Regions from separate parts of the Kitasatospora sp. NPDC088351 genome, predicted to be linked through region 3. Evidence: riboswitches for the same ligand, from Rfam matches in the RefSeq annotation. Region 3 holds a riboswitch; each other region holds the start of a gene.

What was found. Region 3 has a riboswitch for thiamine pyrophosphate ahead of AB0P06_RS00375 (cytosine permease). Riboswitches for the same ligand answer to the same signal wherever they lie in the genome.
Region 1: another riboswitch for thiamine pyrophosphate. It lies ahead of thiC (phosphomethylpyrimidine synthase ThiC); the one in region 3 lies ahead of AB0P06_RS00375 (cytosine permease).
Region 2: another riboswitch for thiamine pyrophosphate. It lies ahead of thiO (glycine oxidase ThiO); the one in region 3 lies ahead of AB0P06_RS00375 (cytosine permease).

What each region holds. Positions count from the first base shown of each region.
Region 1 covers NZ_JBFBIL010000075.1:18,200-25,426, forward strand. Annotated here, with positions in the region: gene AB0P06_RS33040 (cupin domain-containing protein) at 1-71, shown strand, start outside; gene tenA (thiaminase II) at 97-765, shown strand; gene AB0P06_RS33050 (DUF5326 family protein) at 949-1,149, shown strand; gene AB0P06_RS33055 (SPFH domain-containing protein) at 1,292-2,797, opposite strand; gene AB0P06_RS33060 (hypothetical protein) at 2,901-3,107, opposite strand; TPP riboswitch at 3,261-3,395, shown strand; gene thiC (phosphomethylpyrimidine synthase ThiC) at 3,391-5,208, shown strand; gene AB0P06_RS33070 (hypothetical protein) at 5,486-6,496, opposite strand; gene AB0P06_RS33075 (CBS domain-containing protein) at 7,107-7,227, opposite strand, start outside.
Region 2 covers NZ_JBFBIL010000013.1:34,235-41,461, forward strand. Annotated here, with positions in the region: gene AB0P06_RS12885 (molybdopterin-dependent oxidoreductase) at 1-58, shown strand, start outside; gene pknB (Stk1 family PASTA domain-containing Ser/Thr kinase) at 69-1,841, opposite strand; gene AB0P06_RS12895 (thiazole synthase) at 1,945-2,742, opposite strand; gene thiS (sulfur carrier protein ThiS) at 2,745-2,954, opposite strand; gene thiO (glycine oxidase ThiO) at 2,951-4,135, opposite strand; TPP riboswitch at 4,130-4,242, opposite strand; gene AB0P06_RS12910 (FAD-dependent oxidoreductase) at 4,349-5,545, shown strand; gene AB0P06_RS12915 (Rv2175c family DNA-binding protein) at 5,653-6,018, shown strand; gene thiE (thiamine phosphate synthase) at 6,018-6,665, shown strand; gene AB0P06_RS12925 (polyprenyl synthetase family protein) at 6,722-7,227, opposite strand, start outside.
Region 3 covers NZ_JBFBIL010000001.1:89,471-96,697, forward strand. Annotated here, with positions in the region: gene AB0P06_RS00355 (bifunctional DNA primase/polymerase) at 1-144, shown strand, start outside; gene AB0P06_RS00360 (DUF5926 family protein) at 421-1,407, opposite strand; gene AB0P06_RS00365 (ATP-binding protein) at 1,566-2,135, opposite strand; gene AB0P06_RS00370 (glycerophosphodiester phosphodiesterase family protein) at 2,334-3,158, opposite strand; gene AB0P06_RS00375 (cytosine permease) at 3,241-4,629, opposite strand; TPP riboswitch at 4,733-4,882, opposite strand; gene AB0P06_RS00380 (trypsin-like peptidase domain-containing protein) at 5,138-6,970, shown strand; tRNA gene AB0P06_RS00385 (tRNA-Ser) at 7,031-7,118, shown strand.

The sequences.
Region 1 (7,227 bases), on a different contig from region 3:
TGCCGCACCGGTTCCACCACATCACCGAGGAACTGCGGGTGCTTGTGGTGTTCTCCCCGCCCGAGGACTGATCCGGGGCCCGGTTAGGGTCGGGGTATGAGCCTGAGCCTGACGGAAGAACTCTGGGCGGCGATCGAACCGGTCTACGCCAAGATCCTCGACCACCCCTTCATCGGCGGCCTCACCGACGGCACCCTGCCCCGGGAGGCGTTCCGCCACTTCGTCGTCCAGGACTCGCACTACCTGCGCGACTACGCCCGCGCGCTCGCCGTCTGCGCCGCCAAGGCGCCCGGTGAGGAGGAGGTGCGGGCCTTCGCCGACGACGCGGTCGGCGCGCTGGCGGCCGAGCAGGGCATGCACGCCGAGTTCATGGAGGCCTTCGGCGCCAGCGCCGAACAGGCCGCCACGGAACCGGTGTTGCCCACCACCCGGGCCTACACCAGCTATCTGCTGGCGACCGTCTACGGCGGTTCCTTCGCCGAGGCCGTCGGCGCGGTGCTGCCCTGCTACTGGATCTATGCCCGGGTCGGTGACGAACTGCTCGCCAAGGGCTCCCCCGACCCGCTCTACGCGAAGTGGATCGCGACCTACGGGGACGAGACGTTCCAGGCCGTGGTGCGGCGGGTGCTGGCGCTCACCGACCGGCTCGGCGAGGAGATCTCCCCGGCGGAGCGCCGCCGGGTGGTCGAGCACTTCACCACCACCTCGCGCTACGAGTGGATGTTCTGGGACGCCGCCTGGCGTGGCGAGACGTGGCCGGTCTGATCCTCCTGGCCGGTCTGATCCTCAGGGGAGCCCCCGGGGGTCGGAGTCGGGGTGATCTCGGGGTTCTCTCCGGGCCGTTGGCTCTCGTTCCGGCACTTGCGGCCCCGTACGATCGAAGTATCGAAAGCAAACGGGATGCGGCACCGGACGGCAGCCGGCCCCGAGGGGAGAGAAGGAACGGACATGGCTGAGTTCTGGAAGTCGCTGCCCTCCTGGGTGCGCAACATCGTCGTCCCGGTGCTGGTGCTGATCCTGGCCTGGAACATCGTGGGGTTCGTGTTCGGCGTCGTCGGCGCCCTGCTGAGCGTGGTCATCAAGCTGCTGGTGGTGGTCGGCATCGCCGCCGCCGTGGTGATCCTGGTGAAGAAGGCCGCCAAGAGCTGACCCGTACGGACCCCGGACGCCCGTACCCCCTGCGTGGGGTGCGGGCGCCGGTCGTTCTGGTGGCGGCGGACAACCGACAACTAACAGATAACAGATAACAGAAAACGAATGTTGAAAGTTGTCATCCGTTACCTGTCATCCGTCAGCTGTCGTCCGCCGACCGTCGGACCCGGGCCTCCGTCACCGCGCGGTCCTCGATCGGCACCTGCTGGACCGGCCCCGGTTCCGGCCCCGGCGCCGGAGCCGCCGGCTGTTCCGGACCGTGCATGGTGGTGAGCAGCTGCCGGGCGAGGCCGAGGCCGGTGCCGCCCATGGTGAGGGCCTTGGCGAACAGCTCGCCAACCCCGTCGGCGCCGTTCAGCAGGATCATGTGCTCGACATTGCCGAAGGACTCGGCGGCGGCCAGCACGATGTCCGGCCACTTCTCCGCCAACTCCTGTGCCACCACGGCCTCCTGGTTCTCCGAGAGGGCGGCGGCCCGGGCCCGGATGCCCTCGGCCTTGGCGAGCCCGATCGCCCGGGTCGCCTCAGCGTCCGCCAGACCGCGGGCCTCGGCGGAGGCGGCCTCCGCCTCCCCGGTGGCCCTGGTCGCCTCGGCGGAGGCGAGCCCGCGCAGCTTGGTGGCCTCCGCGGCGGCCGCGGCGGCGATCTTGACCTGGCCGGCCTCGGCCGCCGCCTTCAGCTCGGTCTCCTGGGCCTGCGCCTGGGCGGCGGAGATCCGGGCGTCGCGGTCGGCCTCGGCCCTGGTGCGGGTCTCGTACGCCTTGGCGTCGGCCGGCTTGCGGACGTCGATCTGCAGCTGCTGCTCCTTGCGGCGGGCCTCCAGCTCGGCGACCTTGGTCTCCTGGACGACCACCTCCTGCCGGGCGGCGGCCTGGGCGAGCGGTCCGGCCTGCTCGGCGCGGGCGTTGGCGGTGTCCCGTTCGGCCTGGTAGGCGGACTGCTGGATCTGGCTGTTGCGGGTGGCCTCGGCCTTGCGCGCGGCGGCCTCCTGCTCCGCCTCGGTGGCCATCCGGTCGGCCTCGGCCTGGGCGATCCGGGCGTCCCGCTGGACGGCGGCGGCGTGCGGGATGGCGAGGTTCTTGATGTAGCCGGTGGGGTCGATGATCTCCTGGATCTGCAGGGTGTCGATGATCAGCCCGAGCTTCTCCATCTCCAGCCCGGAGGCGGCCCTGGTCTCCCCGGTGAGCCGCTCGCGGTCCCTGATCATGTCCTCGACGGTGAGCCCGCCGACGATCGAGCGCAGGTGGCCGGCGAAGACGTTGTGGACGCGCTGGCTGATCAGCTTCTGCTGGTCGAGAAAGCGCCGGGCGGCATTGGCGATGGAGACCTCGTCGTCGCCGACCTTGAAGATCACCACGCCTTTGACGTGGACCGGGATGCCCTGTGAGGTGACGCATTCGACGTTCAGCTCGGCCTCGTTGAGGTCCAGTGAGAGCCGGCGGACACCCTGGAGACCCGGCGTGACGAAGGTCCCGCGGCCGGTGACGATCCGGAAGCCCAGACCGTCGCCGACCCCCTCGGTCCGGTGCCGGGAGCCGGAGATGATCAGAGCCTCGTTGGGCTCCGCCACCCGCCACATGAGTTTGAAGAGCGTGATCCCGAAGACCAGCGCGGCGACGACGGCCCCCGCGATGATGAGCACCATGGTTCAACTCCCCCTTCCGGCGCATGAGATGCGCCGGTTCGGATTGTCCGCTCAGGGCAACTCGAAGGAAAGGGAAGTGACGTGACGGGCTGTCACAAGCGTGTCACGGGAAGACCGGTGCCACATAGACGGTCCGGGGCGGGTGGTACTCGACCACCACCACCGGTGTGCCGACCGACAGCCGGTCGCCCGGTACGGCGAGGTAGGCCAGGAAGGCCTCCGTCCCCTGGCGCTCCCTGACGTGCACCATCACCTCGCCGACCAGACCGGCTCCGACCGGACCGGTGACCCGCCCTGTGCTTCCGACCACTACGGCCTCCCTCGTCGCCTGCCCGTGTGACTGCCAGTCTGCCGGGCCGGGCTCCCCCGGTGGGCCCGCCGGCCGAATCGCCGGGCACCGACCCCCTCTGGACCAGCCGCGATCGGCTCGCTACGGTGTTGGACGTCATGCGCGGGCAATACCGCCTGCGGACACGGGAGCTCGGAGCACCGGGCTGAGAGGGCGCTGACCGGGACGTCGCTGGACGTGCCGAACGCTGCGCCGACCGCAGGAACCTGACCGGGTAATGCCGGCGTAGGGAGTTGAAGGTCTGATGACCACTTTTGATGCACAGCCGCAGTCTGCCCAGAACGCCGCCGTCAGCAGCGCGGGCACCGGCTATCCGACCCCGGCCTGGCGCAAGGCCTACCGCGACGGGTCCCGCCCCGACCTGCGCGTTCCGTACCGCGAGGTCGTGCTCACCAACGAGAAGAGCGTCCCGCTCTACGACACCTCCGGGCCGTACACCGACCCGGCGTACGAGCCCGACGTACGGCGCGGCCTGCCCGCGCTGCGCGACGCGTGGATCCGCCAGCGCGGCGACGTCGAGGAGTACGACGGCCGCGAGGCCCGCCCCGAGGACGACGGGATCAAGCACACCTCGCCGCGCGGCGGAAACCTGAAGAACCTGGACGCCGTCTTCCCCGGCCGCCCGCGCCGCCCCCTGCGCGGCCGCGGCGACGCCGCAGTCACCCAGCTCGGCTACGCCAAGCGCGGCATCGTGACCCCGGAGATGGAGTTCGTCGCCCTGCGCGAGGGCCTGGCGCCGGAGTTCGTCCGCTCCGAGGTGGCGCGCGGCCGGGCCGTCATCCCGGTCAACGTGAACCACCCCGAGGTCGAGCCGGCCGCCATCGGCACCAACTTCCTGGTGAAGATCAACGCCAATATCGGCAACTCCGCCGTCACCTCCTCGATCGAGGAGGAGGTGGAGAAGATGACCTGGGCCACCCGCTGGGGCGCGGACACCGTGATGGACCTCTCCACCGGCCGCAACATCCACACCACCCGCGAGTGGATCCTGCGAAACTCCCCCGTGCCGATCGGCACCGTGCCGCTCTACCAGGCGCTGGAGAAGGTCGACGGCAAGGCCGAGGACCTCAGCTGGGACGTCTACCGCGACACCGTCGTCGAGCAGTGCGAGCAGGGCGTGGACTACATGACCGTCCACGCCGGAGTGCTGCTGCGGTACGTCCCGCTGACGGCCCGCCGCAAGACCGGCATCGTCTCGCGCGGCGGCTCGATCATGGCCGCCTGGTGTCTGGCGCACCACCGGGAGAACTTCCTCCACACCAACTTCGAGGAGCTCTGCGACATCCTCGCCCGCTACGACGTCACCTTCTCGCTCGGTGACGGCCTGCGGCCCGGTTCGATCGCCGACGCCAACGACGAGGCGCAGTTCGCCGAACTCCGGACGCTGGGCGAACTCGGCCGGATCGCCCGGGCCAAGGACGTCCAGGTGATGATCGAGGGCCCGGGCCACGTCCCGATGAACAAGATCAAGGAGAACATGGATCTCCAGCGGGAGATCTGCGACGAGGCGCCGTTCTACACCCTCGGCCCGCTGACCACCGATGTCGCCCCCGGCTACGACCACATCACCTCGGGCATCGGCGCCGCGATGATCGCCTGGTGGGGCACCGCGATGCTCTGCTACGTCACCCCCAAGGAGCACCTGGGCCTGCCCAACCGGGACGACGTGAAGACCGGCGTCATCACCTACAAGATCGCCGCCCACGCCGCCGACCTCGCCAAGGGCCACCCCGGCGCCCAGGCCTGGGACGACGCCCTCTCCGACGCCCGCTTCGAGTTCCGCTGGGAGGACCAGTTCAACCTGGCCCTCGACCCGGAGACGGCCCGCGCCTTCCACGACGAGACCCTCCCCGCGGAGCCCGCCAAGACGGCCCACTTCTGTTCCATGTGCGGCCCGAAGTTCTGCTCGATGAAGATCAGTCAAAAGATCCGGGCCGAGCACGGCGAGGGCTCCAGTGCCGTGGAGACCGAGTTCGACGCCGAGGCCCTGGCGGGCATGAAGGCCAAGTCCGAGGAGTTCGCCGCCCAGGGCAACCGGGTCTACCTCCCGCTCGCGGACTGATCGGGCTCCACCGTCGGCATGGGCCGGGAGCGAAGCCGGGCTCGCGGCCCATGCCGACCGACAGCAGTGCCGGGAAGCGGAGGGGCTTCCCGGCACTGCGCTCAGGCTGCCCGCCCGGCGCTGTAAATGATCGTTATGGGCAGGTGCCGCACGTTGAGGCGGTTCGCATCCCCGGCTTCGCTCGCAGCCACGACGGTGTCGAGCCCGCCCTCTGCCGAACGTTCCGGGAACGGCCGGTGCCCCGGGCCGCGAAGGTTGCCCGGGGCACCGGTGTCGGTCAGTTCTGGGCGGTGAAGGTGGACGGGACGGGGGTGCCGATCACGGTCAACGACGCCTTCACGCCGATGTCGACCGGGCCCTGGTCGGTGTCCGGAGCGAGGCTGAGCGAGCCGGAGAGGTAGGACCACTGCCCGGTGTATTCGGTGAGCGACAGCCGCACGTTGTAGTGGTGGCTCGCACCCTTGCCGAGACCGCCGGCCACCGGCGGCAGCTTCCAGACGTTGTCCGAGCCGGGGACCGTGATCCACTGGTCGTCCTGCAGCACGTCCAGCTTGAGGGTGGCCGGGATCGGGCGGGAACCGTCGCTGAAGCGGAGCGTCGGGTTGATCGTCGAGTCGATGCCCGCGCCGTTGTTGGTCAGGCCGAGATCGGTCTCGAACGGCTCCTTGTACGAGACGGTGCCCATGTTCTTCGTGAAGGTCTGGACGAGGGCGCCGGTGGGGGAGGCGACCGGCAGGGTCACCGGGTCGCTGTTGGTGCTGTCGTTCAGGTCGTTCACCAGCCCGACCTGCACGGCGGTGTCGTCCGCCGGGAGGGCGGCCTTCAGCTTGAAGGAGACCGCCCAGCTGTAGGTCGTGTGGGCCGGCACCTTGAAAGGCACGAAGTACATGGAGTTCTCGGGCACGACGTAGCCGGAGAAATCGCTGTTGTCGCCCCAACTCATCAGGCTGTAGGTGGCCGGTGCGGAGATCGCCTTGGCGCTGAAGTCGATCCAGGTCCATCCCCTCGGGGCGGAGCCCACCGGCGTGACGGTCACCGCCGGGTGGAACGGCTGCTCCTGGTCGGAGTTGTTGGTGACGGTCATCGTCAGGGCCGCGCCGTTGCCACCGCGGGTCAGCGGGGCCTGCCCCGCAACCGGCTCCAGGGTGGCTACCAGGGGCTTGGCGTCGCTCGGTGCGGGGATGTCGGCGAAGGCGGTCGCCGGGGCGAGCGCGGCGGTGCCGGTGGCGACCACCAGCGTGGCGGCGGCGAGCAGGCGGGAACGGCGGGTGGACGAGTGCGTGAACATGGGTAATTTCCCCCCCAGAGGAACCAAATGCAGACGTTCGCTGAGGCCGGTCCGCCTCTTCGTCGCGGGCCCGACAGCTGCGATGTGAAGATCTTCTCAGGTGGATCGTTTGCACACCAGCACAAAACCAGTCACTGCCATATAACGAGACGTCGGGCCGACCGTCGGCAGTGATGGTTCGAGTACCGCCGGCGCCCGGACTGGGCGGAGGCTGCGCTGTCCAAGGCCCAGAACGAGGGTGAAGTGGTGATCAATCCGATCGTCTACGCGGAGGTCCCGGTGGCGTACGCCGCGATCGAGGACCTTGACGCCGTTCTTCCTGCCGAGGGCTTCGCGCGGGAGCCCCTTACGAGGCGGGGTTTCTGGCCGGCAAGGCATTTCTGCTGTACCGCAAGCGCGGCGGGCAGAAGCCCGCACCGTTGCCGGACTTTCACATCGGTGCGCATGCGGCGGTGCGCGGCTACCGGTTGTTGACCCGTGATGCCACGCGCTACCGCACGTACTTCCCGAGCATCGAGTTGATCTGCCCCTGGCCGGGCGTGACGGAGATGCCGATGGTGCTTGCTTTCATGTTCTGCTTGATGAAGATCTCCCAGCGGTTCCGCGCCGGTCAGCCGGAGGCGGAGTCGATCAGGCCGGCGACCCGGTCGGCGGTGAGGATGCCGAGGAGGTAGCCGTCGTCGTCGATGACCGGCCAGACGGTCAGGTGCTTGATCCGCATCGCGACAGCG
Region 2 (7,227 bases), on a different contig from region 3:
CTGGCGGCAGCAGCGCTACTCCCACCAGGAGGAGCCGGGCGACGGCCCGCTGCGCTGACGGACATCCTCTAGAGGAACGGGAAGCTGACCGTTACCACCGTGTGCTGCGGGCGGCGCTCGCCGGCGGCGGGGGACTGGCTGGAGACCTTGCCGGTGCCGAACAGGTTGACGCCGCTGCTCTGCATGGCGAACCCGGCGGCCTGGAGCGCCTTGGCGGCGTCGTCCTTGGACATCCCGGTCACGTCCGGAACGGGCACCATGCCCTTGCTCACCACCAGCGAGACCGGGGTGTTCTCCGGCAGCCGCTGCCCGGCCGCCGGCGAACTGCTGATCACCGAGCCCTCCGGCACGGTGTCGTCGTACGTCTCGGTCACGCCGCCCCGGGCCAGCTGGACGCCGGAGAGGGCGGCCGCGGCCTGCTCGGCGGACTTCCCGGTGACGTCCGGCACGGCGATCCGCTTGGGACCCCGGGAGACGGAGACGGCGACGGCGTCGCTCTTGCGGGCCCGCGCCCCCACCCCCGGATCGGAGGAGATGATCTGCCCGGCCGGGACGGTCTCGCTGTACACCTCGGTGAAGCGCCCGTGCATGCCGACGCCGTCCAGGATGCGCTGCGCCTCCGCGCGGTCCTTGCCGAGCACGCTCGGCACCGTCCCGTACAGCGCACCGGAGAGCGCGTACGTGGTGCCGCCGACCAGCAGCGCCAGGACCGCCAGCACGGAGGCCCAGATCAGCGGGGTGCGCGGCAGCCGGCGCAGCGGGCCCGGGCGCCGGGTGCGCACCGGCGCCGGCTCGTCGTACGGGCGGGGCTCGGTGAGCAACTGGTCCATCAGCTCCGGCGGGACGTCCAGCACGCTGGTGCGCTCGGTCTCCGGGGCGGCGGGACCGGCCGCGGGGCGGATCACCGAGGTCGGCTCGCTGGTCGGGTACTGCGGGCTGGGCCGGGTGGAGGCGGGCGGCTCGGCGTCCAGCCGGGCCGGGGTGAGCGTGCGGCGTACCCGCTGGAGGGCGGCCAGCAGCTCGACCGCGTCGTACGGGCGGGCCTTCGGGTCGCGCGCGCAGGCGCCGGCCACTATGGCGTCGAGCTCGGGGCCGACCCCGGGGACGGCCAGGGACGGCGCGGGGACGTCCTCGTGCAGGTGGCGGTACATGACCTGGACGGGGTTCTCGCCGGTGTGCGGTCGGTGGCCGGTGAGCATCTCGTACAGCAGGATGCCGGCCGCGTAGACGTCCACCCGCTGGTCGGTCCCGGCGCCGGGGCGGATCTGTTCGGGGGCCAGGTAGGAGACGGTGCCCAGGACGGTGCCGGCGGTCGCGGTGGTGGAGGTGGCCGCGCCGTCGGCGGTGTTCAGCACCCGGACCAGGCCGAAGTCGGCGACCTTGACCAGGCCGTCGTCGGTGATCAGCACGTTCTCCGGCTTGACGTCCCGGTGGACCAGACCGGCCCGGTGGGCGGCGCCGAGCGCGGCCAGCACCGGCTCCAGGATGTCCAGGGCGGCCCGGATGGAGAGCGCGCCGCGGTCGCGCAGCAGGTCGCGCAGGGTGCGGCCGGGCACGTACTCCATCGCGAGGAAGACGGTGCCGCCGTCCGCGCCCTGGTCGAAGACGTTGACCACATTGGGGTGCGCCAGCCGGGCCACCGCCTTGGCCTCGCGGATGAACCGGCCGGTGAAGCCGTCGTCCCCGGCGAGCGAGGGGTGCATCACCTTGAGGGCCACGACCCGGTCGAGCCTGGTGTCGGTACCCCGGTACACGGTGGACATCCCGCCGGCCGCGATGCGCTGCTCGACCCGGTACCGGCCGTCGAGCAGGGTACCGATCAGCGGGTCGTGCAATGCCATGTCCACCCGGTGATTCTAGTGGCGCGGGCAGGGGCGGGACCCCGGGCGACACCGCGCCCGGGGCCTCTGTGCCCGGCTTGTGACACGCCCCGGCGCGCCCGGGTCAGAACGCCGGGTGCTCGCGGGTGTCCAGGTCGGCCCGGCCGGCCATGGCCGAGGAGGCCTCGGCGTGGAAGCGGCGCGGGATCCGGCCCGCCCGGTACGCCAGCCGGCCGGCCTCGGCGGCGTGCCGCATCGCGTCGGCCATCAGCACCGGGTCCTGGGCGCGGGTCACCGCCGAGGCCAGCATCACCGCGGCGCAGCCCAGCTCCATCGCCAGCGCCACGTCCGAGGCGGTGCCGGCGCCCGCGTCCAGGATCACCGGGACCCGGGCGCTCTCCACGATCAGCTGGAAGTTGTGCGGGTTGCGGATGCCCAGGCCGGAGCCGATCGGGGAGCCCAGCGGCATGATCGCCGCGCAGCCGACGTCCTCCAGCTTCCGTGCCAGCACCGGGTCGTCGTTGGTGTAGGGCAGCACGGTGAAGCCGTCGTCGACCAGGGTCTCGGCGGCGTCCAGCAGCTCGATCGGATCGGGCAGCAGGGTCCGCTCGTCCGCGATGACCTCCAGCTTCACCCAGTCGGTGCCGAGCGCCTCGCGGGCCAGCCGGGCGGTCAGCACCGCCTCGCCGGCCGTGAAGCAGCCGGCCGTGTTGGGCAGCACCCGGATGCCGTTGCGGACCAGCACGTCCAGGACGGAGCCCTGGGTGGTGGCGTCGACCCGGCGCATCGCCACCGTGGTGAGCTCGGTGCCGGAGACCCGCAGCGCCTGCTCCAGGATCTCCAGGCTGGGCGCGCCACCGGTGCCCATGATCAGCCGGGAGCCGAACGTGGTCCCGGCGATGTCCAGCAGGTCGTCCGCCATGGTCAGCCTCCCTGGACGGCGGTGAGGATCTCGATCCGGTCACCCGCGGCGAGCCGGGTCCGCGGCCACGAACCACGCGGCACCACGGTCTCGTTGAGCGCGGCGGCGACGCCGGAGTTGGCGGCGCTCAGCGCGGCCACCACCTCGGCGAGGGTGGTGGTGGCGGGCACCTGCCGGGGCTCGCCGTTGACGGTCAGTGCGATCTCGCTCATGCGGGGGCCTTCGTGGTGGAGCGGGCGGGGGAGAAGCGGGTGGGGGTGAACGGCGCCGCCAGGGCGGGCGTCTCGCCGGTGGCCAGGTACTCGGCGACCAGATCGGCCGTCACCGGGGTGAGCAGCACGCCGTTGCGGTAGTGGCCGGTGGCGGCGACGAGGCCGGGCAGGGCGGTCGGACCGATCAGCGGGGCGTTGTCCGGGGAGCCGGGGCGCAGTCCGGCGGAGGTCTCCACCAGGGGCAGCTCGGTGATGCCGGGGACGAGCTCGTGCGCGTCGCGCAGCAGCTCGTACACCCCGCCGGCGGTGACGGTGGTGTCGTACCCCTGCTCCTCGCTGGTGGCACCGATCACCAGCTCGCCGTTCTCCCGGGGCACCAGATAGAGGTGCCGGCCGCGCACCACCGCGCGCACGTTGCGGGAGAGGAACGGCCGGTACGGCTCGGGCACCCGCAGCCGCAGGATCTGCCCCTTCACCGGGCGGATCGCGGGGAGCACGCCCTCGGGCAGGCCGGGCAGCCGGTGGCTGTGCGGACCGGCGGCGAGCACGATTCGGTCGGCGGTGACGGTCTCCAGTGTGTCCAGCCGGGCGCCGACCGCGCGGTCGTTCTCGACCAGCAGTTCGGTGGCCTCTGCGCGGTGCAGCAGGACGCCGGCCCGCTCGCAGGCGAGGACCAGCGCCCTGACCAGCCGGCGGCCGTCCACCTGGTGGTCGTCGGTGACGTGCAGACCGCCCCGGACGCCGGGGGCGAGCATGGGTTCGAGCCTGCGGGCCTCGCGGCCGGTGAGCCAGTGCGAGTCCAGGCCGAGCCGCTGGTGGAAGGCGTGCAGTTCACGCAGTTCCGCGCGGTCGTCGGAGTCCAGGGCGACGGCGACGGTGCCGCACTGGCGGTAGCCGGTGTCCTGGCCGCCGCTCGCCTCGGTGAGTTCGGCGGCGAAGGCGGCATAGCGCTCGTTGGATGCCATCCCGAGGCGGAGCAACGGCTCCTCGCCGTACTGGAGTTCGGTGACGGGGGCGAGCATGCCGGCCGCGACCCGGGCGGCGCCGCCGCCGTGCGCCGGGTCGATCACCACGATGTTCCCCAGCCCGCGCCGGGCCGCGCGCCAGGCGACGGCGAGGCCGATGATGCCCCCGCCGATCACCAGGACGTCGGCATGCGCGCCCTTGGCCAAGCGTGTCAAAGTCGCTGCTCTCCCTTCGCCGGTATGACCCGGATCAGGTTCGGACGGTCGCAGGCCGTGTCAGCCCGCCTCTCAGCCCGGTCCGCCGGGCTCCCGTGAATTGGTGCCACCACCTTAACTCCGCGTCCCGCCCCGGCCGAAGGCGCGTACGAGGGGTGGACCCGAGCCCGGGTGGGGCCCGGACGGACGGCCGCCGCTGAGTACAGTGACGGCGTGGCAGAGCTGAGCGGGACGGATCAGGTGGTCGTGGTCGGGGCCGGGCTGGCCGGGGCGCAGTGCGCCGCGGGGCTGCGGCAGGGCGGCTGGCGGGGGCGGATCGTGCTGGTCGGCGAGGAGCCCCACGCGCCGTACGACCGGCCGCCGCTCTCCAAGGAGGTGCTGCTCGGCAAGGCCGATGCCACCACCCTCGACCTCGACTTCGCGGACCTGGGCGTCGAACTGCTCACCGGCCGCCGCGCCACCGGCCTCACCCCCGGGGTGCTGCACACCGACGCCGGCGATCTGCCGTACGGCACGCTGGTGATCGCCACCGGTGCCGCCCCGCGGGCCCTGCCCGGCGCCGAGCGCGCGCACCTGCTGCACACCCTGGACGACGCGCTGGCGCTGCGTGCCCTGCTCCGGCCGGGCCTGCGCCTGGTGCTGGTCGGTGCGGGCTGGATCGGCGCCGAGGTGTCCACCGCCGCCCGGGCGGCGGGGTGCGAGGTCACGGTCGTCGAGATGGGCCCGGCGCCCGTCCCCGGCGCGCTGCCCGCCGGGATCGGCCGGGCGATGGCCGCCTGGTACGCCGAGGCCGGGGTGGACCTGCGCTGCGGCGTCGGGGTCGCGGCGGTGGAGCCCGGCGCGGTGCTGCTGGCGGACGGCTCGCACCTGCCGGCCGACGAGGTGCTGGTCGGGATCGGCGCCCGGCCGGCCACCGGCTGGCTGGCCGGCTCCGGCGTCGAACTGGACGCGGCCGGTGCCGTCCTGGTGGACGAGCGGCTGCGCACCAGCCTGCCCGGCGTCTTCGCCGCGGGGGACTGCGTCAGCTATCCGTCGGCGCGCTCCGGCGTCCGGCTGGCCGTCCAGCACTGGGACCACGCGCTGCAGTCCGGCGCGGCGGCGGCCGCCGCCGTCCTCGGCGCGCAGGCGCCCTACGATCCGGTGCCGTACTTCTGGTCGGAGCAGTTCGGCCGCATGGTCCAGTACGCCGGGCGGCACGGGGCCGGTGACGAGCCGCTGTGGCGCGGTTCACCCGGGGAGCCGTCCTGGTCGGTGCTCTGGCTGCGCGACGGTGTGCCGCGCGCCCTGCTCGCGGTGGACCGTCCGCGCGACCTCGCCCAGGGCCGCCGGCTGATCGAGCGCGGTACGGCGCTGGACCCGGCCCTGGCGGCGGACCCCGCGGTGCCGCTGAAGTCGGCGCTCGCCGGGTAGCGCGGCGGGGCCCGCAGGCGGCCGCCCGGTGCTCGACGGACCTGTGACGGGTGTGCGGCGGGTGGTGAGTGGTGCGCGGCGGGCCGTGGAGGTGGCAGTCTGGTGGCGTGAGTGAGATCGAAAGCAAGATTGAAACCCTCGTTTCCGAGTGGATGTACCTGCCCGACATCTCGGAGCAGTGGGGCGTGCGGGTCACCGAGGTCCGCGACCTGGTCCGCAGCGGCGGGCTGATCGCGGTCCGGCGCGGCCCGAACAAGTCGCTGCAGGTGCCTGCCGCGTTCATCGACGGCCAGGGCCTGGTCAAGCACCTGTCGGGCACCCTGACCGTCCTGCGCGACTGCGGGTACAACGACATGGAGATCCTGGAGTGGCTCTTCACCGAGGACCCGTCGCTGCCCGGCAGCCCCATCCAGGCGCTGTGTGAGAACCGCGGCACCGAGGTGAAGCGCCGCGCCCAGGCGATGCTGATCTGATGGCGGCGGACACCCCGCGCCGGCGGCTCGCCGACGCCCGGCTCTACCTGTGCACCGACGCCCGCCGCGAGCAGGGCGACCTCGCCGAGTTCCTGGACGAGGCGCTGGCCGGCGGGGTGGACATCGTCCAGCTGCGGGACAAGGGCCTGGAGGCCAGGCAGGAGCTGGCGGCCCTGGAGGTCTTCGCCGACGCCTGCCGCCGCCACGGCAGGCTGCTGGCCGTCAACGACCGCGCCGACGTCGCGCACGCCGCCCGCCCCGACGTGCTGCACCTCGGGCAGGACGACCTGCCGGTGCCGGCCGCCCGGGCGATCCTCGGCGAGGACGTGATCATCGGACGGTCCTGCCACGCCGAGTCCGAGGTGGACGCGGCGATCGCCGAGCCCGGCGTGGACTACTTCTGCACCGGGCCGGTCTGGCCGACCCCGACCAAGCCCGGCCGCCACGCGCCGGGCCTCGGCCTGGTCTCGTACGCGGCCGCGCGGGACACCGACCGGCCGTGGTTCGCCATCGGCGGCATCGACCTCGGCAACCTGGACCAGGTGCTGGCGGCCGGCGCCCGCCGGATCGTGGTGGTGCGCGCCATCACCGGCGCGGACGACCCGCGGGCGGCCGCCGCCGAGCTGTCCCGGCGGCTGCGGGCCTGACCCCGCCGGGCCCGCCGCCGTCCGCCCGTACCCGCCCGCCGTACCCCCGGTACCGGTCAGTACTTGCGGACGGTGGCGGCCTCGGCCAGCGCCAGCAGCACCTCGCGGGCCCGCTCGTCCGCCAGCGGCGCCGCCTCCAGCGCGCCGAGCGCCTGGCGCATCAGCTCCTCGATCCGCCGCTCCACCAGCCCGGGCGCGCCGCTGCGCTCCACCAGCGCGCGCAGCCGGGTGACCTCCTCGGTCGCCAGGTCCGGTGCCCCGAGCCGCTCGTCCAGGTGGCGGGCGTCGGCCGCGGACAGCCCGCGCATGGCGTGCGCCACCAGCAGGGTGCGCTTGCCCTCGCGCAGGTCGTCCCCGGCCGGCTTGCCGGTGACGGCCGGGTCGCCGAAGACGCCCAGCAGGTCGTCCCGGAGCTGGAACGCCTCGCCCAGCGGCAGGCCGAACGCCCCGTACGCCTCGACCAGCCCGGGCCCGGCGCCGGCGAGCAGCGCGCCGATCTGGAGCGGGCGCTCGATGGTGTATTTGGCCGACTTGTAGTGCAGGACGGTCTGGGCCCGCTCCA
Region 3 (7,227 bases):
GGCGGGTCCGGCGGGCGGGTGCGCTGGGTGCTGCCGCCGCGGCCGGCGGCCGGCGGCGGGGTCTGGCTGCCCCAGGTCGGTCCGCTGCTGGGGGAGTTGGTCGAGGCGACGGTCCGGCTGGACACCGGCCGCTCGGCGTACTGACCGGGTGCGGCGGGGTCGTGCGCGAGTGATCGTGTACGGCGGGATCGTGCGGGCGGACCAGCCGCTCGTGCGCCGTCCCGTGCGCCGGCCGCACGCGGGCGGCCGTTCGGGAAAACAAAAGATCCGGTCGCTGGCGACGGGGGATGCACCAGCGACCGGACTCTTTAGACAGTAACAAGGATCCGCGCCCGCGCCAATTTCCAAGGACCCTTCCCCGCCCGGAAATTGCGGTCGGCGAGGGGTGATGTGACGCGTATCACCCGATCCTGGTCGCCTTTAGTTCAAGGTGACCTGACGGTTCACCAGGTTTGCCCGGGCGCGCCGCTCCTCGGCCGTCAGCGGGGTGTTGTTGGCCAGCGTGGCGGCGAGCCGCTCGGCGAACTCGGCGGCCGGCTTCTCGCAGTCGGCCGCCGTCATGGCCACCGGCAGGTCCCAGACCGGGACGGTCAGCCCGTGCGCGCGGAACGAGCCGACCAGGCGGGTGTCCGGGCCGACCGAGGACTGGTCGGCGGCGGTCAGCCGGGCCAGCGCGTCCAGCAACTGCTCCTCCGGCACCGTCATCACCCAGCGCAGGTGGTTCTTGTCCGGAGTGCCGCACCAGTAGGCGGAGTCGACGCTGCCGAGCTTCTCGGTGGGGATCGCCGAGGCGTTGGCGCGCTCCAGCGAGGCGGCCACCTCGCCGGTGGCGGCCTCGGCGTCCTCCAGCCAGAACTCGAAGCCGGTGTGCACGGCCGGCGTGAACCCGGCGTCGAGGTCCAGCAGATCCTGCAGACGGCGGCCGCCCGGGACGGTCCGGCGGGCGGGTACCGGGGTGCCCGGCTCGGTGGCCAGGGCCAGCTCCAGGGCGTCCGCGAGGTCGCGGCTCAGGTCGCCGGAGGCGGACTGGGTCTGCAGGCCGAGCAGGATCGAGCCGTCCGGGCGGCGCAGCGCGGGCCAGGCCAGCGGCAGGACGGTCGCCAGCGTCACCGACGGGACCTCGCCGTTGGCGGCCTCGGCCACCCCGGCGGCCAGCGTCAGCGGCACCGTCGCGGCCGGCACCAGCTCGCGCAGCGCGACCCAGTCGGCCTCGCCCGGCAGCCCCTCGAACGGGCGGTGCACCAGCTCCTGCACGGCGTGCGAGGCATCCCGGCCGTGACACGCCTTGTACCGGCGGCCGGAACCGCAGGGGCAGTTCTCGCGGGCCCCGACCACGGGGATCTCGCCCGTGGCGGCGGTGGTGGACTGGCTGCGCTGCGGCGCCTTCTTGGCGGCCTTCTTGCCCATGGTGCGGCTCTCCCGGGGACGGTTGTGTTGTGCTCCGGGCAGCCTACTGACGTTCCCCCGGCGCGTGGACACACGTCGGGGCGGGGCGTGGGTGGCGGCGCGCGCGGACGGGGCGCGGACGGGGCGCGGGGGCGCGCGGACGGGCGGGTCCGGCCCGCTCAGGCGCTGCGGGCATCACCGCCGGTCCGTCGGGCGTGGCGGGCCCGGGCGGGCAGTGCCGCCCACACCGTCACTTCGCCGGGAGCGTCGCGCACACCCCAGTCGCTGGCCAGCTGGCCGACGATGCTCAGGCCGCGGCCGCCGCGCGAGGTCAGGGACGGGCCGGCGGGCGTCGGGCGGGTCTGCGCCCCGCCGTCGGTGACCTCCAGCGTGAGGATCCCGTCCGCGTGCATCTGCCAGCGCACCAGGACCCCGCCGTCGCCGCCGTCCGGCTGTGGGTGCGCGGCCGTCCTGGCGCCCTGGCCCGCGGTGGGGACCCCGACGAGCACCTGGTCCACGACCTCCGCCCGGGCGCTGCGGCCGAGCGCGGGCAATGGCCCGAGCGGCCGCGCATAGCGACAGGCATTACTCAGCAGTTCGGAAAGGATCAGAACAGCATCATCAATGACCGGTTCGGGTATCTCCCGGTCGCCCAGATCTCGACGCAGTCGGCGCCGTGCGACCCCGACACTCGCTGGGCCGTGCGGCACTGCCATGGTCGATGAAGTCGGCACTTCACGCGCCACCATCAACGCCACCCCCGGACCTCCTTCAGCGTATGCCGAGGGATGGATGCCCCTTGGTAATGCGTCGGAAACGACTGCGGGGCGATCCCGCGCGGACATTTCAAACCGCGCGACCCAGGGTGGGCGGCAGGTGATTCCGTGCTCACCCTCCGTCGTGAAAACGCATAATTTCCGGCAAAAATTGTCGGCAGCAGGTTTGGTTCACCGGCCGAGCTGGGCGAGGACCTCGGCCGGGCGGTTGGTGATGATCGCCGACACCCCGAGCTCCAGGCACAGCTCCACGTCGGCCGGCTCGTCCACGGTCCAGACGTGCACCTGGTGGCCCAGCTCGCGCAGTCGCGTCACCAGCCGCGGCCTGGCCCGCACCAGCTCGATGCCGGGCCCGGCGATCCCGGCCCCGCCCGGCAGCGTCGCGCCCGGGCGCAGCCGGCCCCGCAGCGGCAGGCCGCGCTCGAACAGGAACACCCTCGGGTACTGCGGCGCGGTGGCGGCCACCCGGGCGAGCGCCAGCGCGGAGAAGCTCATGATCCGGGCCTGCGGGCGGCCGTCCGCGGGGTCTCCGGTGATCTTGAACCGGTCCAGCATCCGCAGGAGCTCGGCCTCCACCCGGCCCCGGAAACGGACCGGGTGCTTGGTCTCGATCGCCAGGTCCACCGGGCGTCCGCAGTCCGCGACCAGCTCCAGCAGGCTCTCCAGCCGCAGAACGCCCCGCAGCTCCGGGTCCGCGCTCGGTGCGCCCGTCTTCCAGGCGCCGAAGTCGTGCGCCTCCAGCTCGGCCAGCGTCATCGCGGACACCGTGCCGCGGCCGTCCGAGACCCGGCCGATCCTGCGGTCGTGCACACAGACCAGATGCCCGTCGGCCGTGACCCGGACATCGCACTCGACCGCGTCGGCGCCCTCGGTGAGCGCCCGCCGGTAGGCGGCGAGCGTGTGCTCGGGCAGTGCGTACGAGGATCCGCGGTGGGCGATCACCTGGACGGACGGCGCGGTGCGCGCCGCCGCCGGGGGGAGGTCGGGGCTGGTCACACGTCCCACGATAGGCGGCGGAAGTGACGCGAAAACGAAGACGGCCCCAACCTGAGGGGCCGTCTTCGCGTGGGGGGGCGGATCAGTCCCGCGCGTCCCGGCGGGTCAGCGGGGTGAGCGCCCAGGTGGCCAGGGCCGGCACCAGGAAGCCGAACAGCGAGGCCGAGGTCCACTCCTGCGGGGTGAAGTGCAGCGCCTCCTGGACGGAGGTCCAGAAGTCCGTCCACCAGCCGGCGATCGCGGTCGGCGCGATCAGCTGGTAGACGACGAAGCCCAGCGCCCACGGCAGCAGCATCAGCCGGCGGGACGGCGCGTCGGCGGAGAGGTTCCAGCCGCGCCGGCCGGCGCCGAGGAAGTAGTCGACCGCCAGCACCGCGAACATCGGCACGAACACCGAGCCGATCAGGCCCAGGAAGGCGTAGTAGGAGTCGGTGAACTCGGTGATCTGCAGAGCCAGCACCGTGATCAGCAGCCCGGTCCCGCCGGTCAGCACCCGGCGGTCCACCCTGGGCAGCAGGTTGTGGACGGACATCGCGGTCGAGTACACGTTGGCGAAGGACTGGTCCGTCTCGCGCAGGACCAGCACCAGCAGGAACGCCCAGCCGGCCCAGACGCCCAGGAAGGAGTCGAAGATCCGGTCCGGGTCGCCGCCGGACTGCAGCAGCGCGATCAGGCCCAGCACGTAGCACCAGACCTGGGCGACGGTGTAGCCGGAGAAGCTGCCCCAGAACGCGGCGCGCGGGGTGCGCGAGTGCCGGGTGTAGTCGGCGGCCAGCGGCACGAAGGAGATCGACACCGCGATCATCGCGTCGGTGGCCTTCAGGAAGCCGTGCCAGTTGCCCGCGCCCGGGTCCGGCACGCCGTGCCGGCCCAGCTGGACGGTGAAGTACACCATCGCGACCGCGACCGCCCCGGCGACGAACCGCCGCAGCACCGCGATCGAGCCCAGCGGCCAGATGGTCAGCGCGGTGGTCAGCGCGCCCGCCAGCAGGACGAAGGCCCAGCGGTAGCCCTCGGTGTGGACGACGGTCTGCGCGCCCATCGCGATCACCAGCAGCTCGTACACGCCCCAGCCGACGCACTGGACGATGTTCAGCACCGTCGGCACGTACGAGAGCTTCGTCCCGAACAGCCCGCGCAGGTTCGCCATCGCCGGTGCGCCGGTACGGGCCCCGATCAGGGCGGCCACACCGAGCATCGCGGTGCCGACCACGGTCCCGGCCGCGATCGCGGTCACGGCGGCGGCCAGGGAGAGCTCGCTGCCCCGCGCGCCCAGCACGGTGGCGGCGGTGGTGAAGCCGATCAGGCTGACGCCGAGGTTCATCCAGAGCGCGAAGTGGTCGCGGAAGCGGAGCGTGCGCGGCGGCTCGGTGTCCAGGACGAGCGGCGCCTCGACCCGCTCGGACCGGTCCGGCCGGTCCAGGACGGCGGTGGCCGCGGCGGCGCCGGTCGCGGTGGGGGAGCCGGGCACGGCGGAACCGGGCGCGGGGGGACCGGCGTCGGAGTGAACGGTCGTGGACGGTTCGGAGAAACCCTTGGACGCGGGCGCGCCCGAAGAAGAGGATGGCGAAGCAGGCGGCATGGCCGATACTCCCTACGCCGGCATTACCCGGACAGGTTCCGGCGGTCAGCGCCCCCTCGACGGTCCGCCCACGGACGTCGTGGCGTACGGTCGACCAGCGCACTCTCAGCCTGGGAAGGTCCAAGCTCCCGCGTGTCAGTTGTGAGCGACAGGCTAACCGGCACGGGGGTGAACGCCAAGGCCAGGCGCTGGGCGCCCCGGCCGCGAGGGACATCCGGCGGCGGTGGGCGAGCGGCCGGTGGGGGTGGTGGTTCGGGGGCGTTCGGCCGGGTTTCCGGACGGGGCCGTCGGGCCTGGCTAAGGATTCTTATGACTTCTTCAGAAGGGTCCTTACGGCAATCGAATCGAGTGTGCGAAAAACTATGCTTCTTGGTCCTGTCAGCTATGGAGGTCGTCCGTGAGCACCGAGCGCGAGGTTGGGTCCACCGGGCCGCAGGGGGAACAGCCCTCCGGCGGCCAGGGGGTGGTGGGTCCCGCTCATGACGGTCCGGCGCAGCAGTCCGCGTCCGCCGCTGCCACCCCCGCACAGGCGCCCGCCGACCGGACCACCACCGACGTGGCACCGGCGGTGCCCGCCGCGCCCGCCGCTCCGGCGGCCGGCGGATCCACGCCGACGCTGGCGTTCAGCAAGATCAGCGCCCCGGCGCCGGCCGAGGCACCCGCCGCGGCCGCGGCTGCCGACGCTCCCGTGTCCGCGCCCGCCCCGGTCGAGGCCGGCCACCCCGGCCCGGGGTACATCGACGCCCCGCCGCCGGTCGTGCCGCCCGCCCCGGCGGGGCCGCCGGCCGCGCCCGCCCTGGCGCTCGCCGAGGCACCGGCCCTGCCGACGGCGCCCGTCGCGCCCGCCGTCAACCCGTACGCCACCACGGGCGCCCCGGCCGCCGCGGCGCACGACCCGTACGGTGCCCCGCCCGCCGCGGCCCACGACCCGTACGGCGCCCCGGCGGGCCCGCCCGCGCAGCAGCACCCCTTCGGCGCGGGCCAGCCGCTCGGCGGCTGGGGCCCGCACGACTCCTCGGCCGGCGGCGCCGGCGGTCCCGGCCACCCCGGCGGCCCGCTCGGCTACCCGCCCGAGTACCCCGGTACGTCCGGCCCCGGCGGTCCGCGCAAGAAGCGCGGCGGCCTGGTCGCCCTGATCGCCGCCGTCGCCCTGGTCGCCGGTGTGGCCGGCGGCGCGCTCGGCGTGACCATCGCCGACCGCAACGACAACAGCGCCAGCTCCGCGAACGACCGCCGCAGCACCACCGTGCAGGCCAACAGCCCGGAGAAGAACGAGCCCGCCCCCGGCTCCGTCGCCGGCATCGCGCAGAAGGCGCTGCCCAGCGTCGTCACCATCAAGGCGCAGGGCAACGGCGAGTCCGGCACCGGCACCGGCTTCGTCTTCGACACCGAGGGCCACATCCTCACCAACAACCACGTGGTGGCGCCCGCCTCCAACGGCGGCAAACTGACCGTCAAGTTCGCCGACGGCAGCTCCTACAACGCCTCCGTGCTCGGCCGCGCCGAGGGCTACGACGTGGCCGTGGTCAAGCTGGACAACCCCCCGAAGGGGGACAAGCTGACCCCGCTTCCGCTGGCCGACTCCGACAAGGTCAACGTCGGCGACTCCACCATCGCCATCGGTGCCCCGTACGGCCTGGAGTCCACCGTCACCACCGGCATCATCAGCGCGAAGGACCGCCCGGTCGCCTCCGGCGACGAGACCGGCGCCCAGTCCTCGTACATGAACGCCCTGCAGACCGACGCCTCGATCAACCCCGGCAACTCCGGCGGCCCGCTGCTCGACTCCAGCGGCGCGGTGGTCGGCATCAACTCGGCGATCCAGTCCAACGCCTCCAGCACCGGCCGGGCCGGCAGCATCGGCCTCGGCTTCGCCATCCCGATCAACCAGGCCAAGTGGGTCGCCGAGACCCTGATCAAGACCGGCAAGCCCGTCTACGCCAAGCTCGACGTCCTCCGCAACGACGACTACAAGGGCGACGGCGCACAGATCCAGACCCGCGACATCCAGGGCACCCCGGCCGTCACCCCCGGCGGCGCGGCCGACAAGGCGGGCCTCAAGCCCGGCGACGTCATCACCAAGCTCGGCGGCAGCCCGATCGAGAACGGCCCCGCCCTGGTCAGCAAGATCTGGACGCACAAGCCCGGCGAGACCGTCGACGTCGAGTACACCCGCAACGGCCAGACCTTCAACACCAAGGTCACCCTCACCGAGCGCGTCGGCGACTGACCCCGTCCCCGAAACCCTGTGCACCGAACCCCGCCGGACCCGTTAGGCTGACCTCCGCCTGGAGAGCTGCCCGAGCGGCCTAAGGGAACAGTCTTGAAAACTGTCGTGGCGTGACCCGTCACCGTGGGTTCGAATCCCACGCTCTCCGCTGGTAGGAGAAACCGCCTGCTCAGGGCGGGTGTTGGCCCCAGGCCGACACCCGCCCTTCGCGTTTTCCACCGGGGTGGAGGCGGTGGGCCGACCGTGGGCCGGGGGTG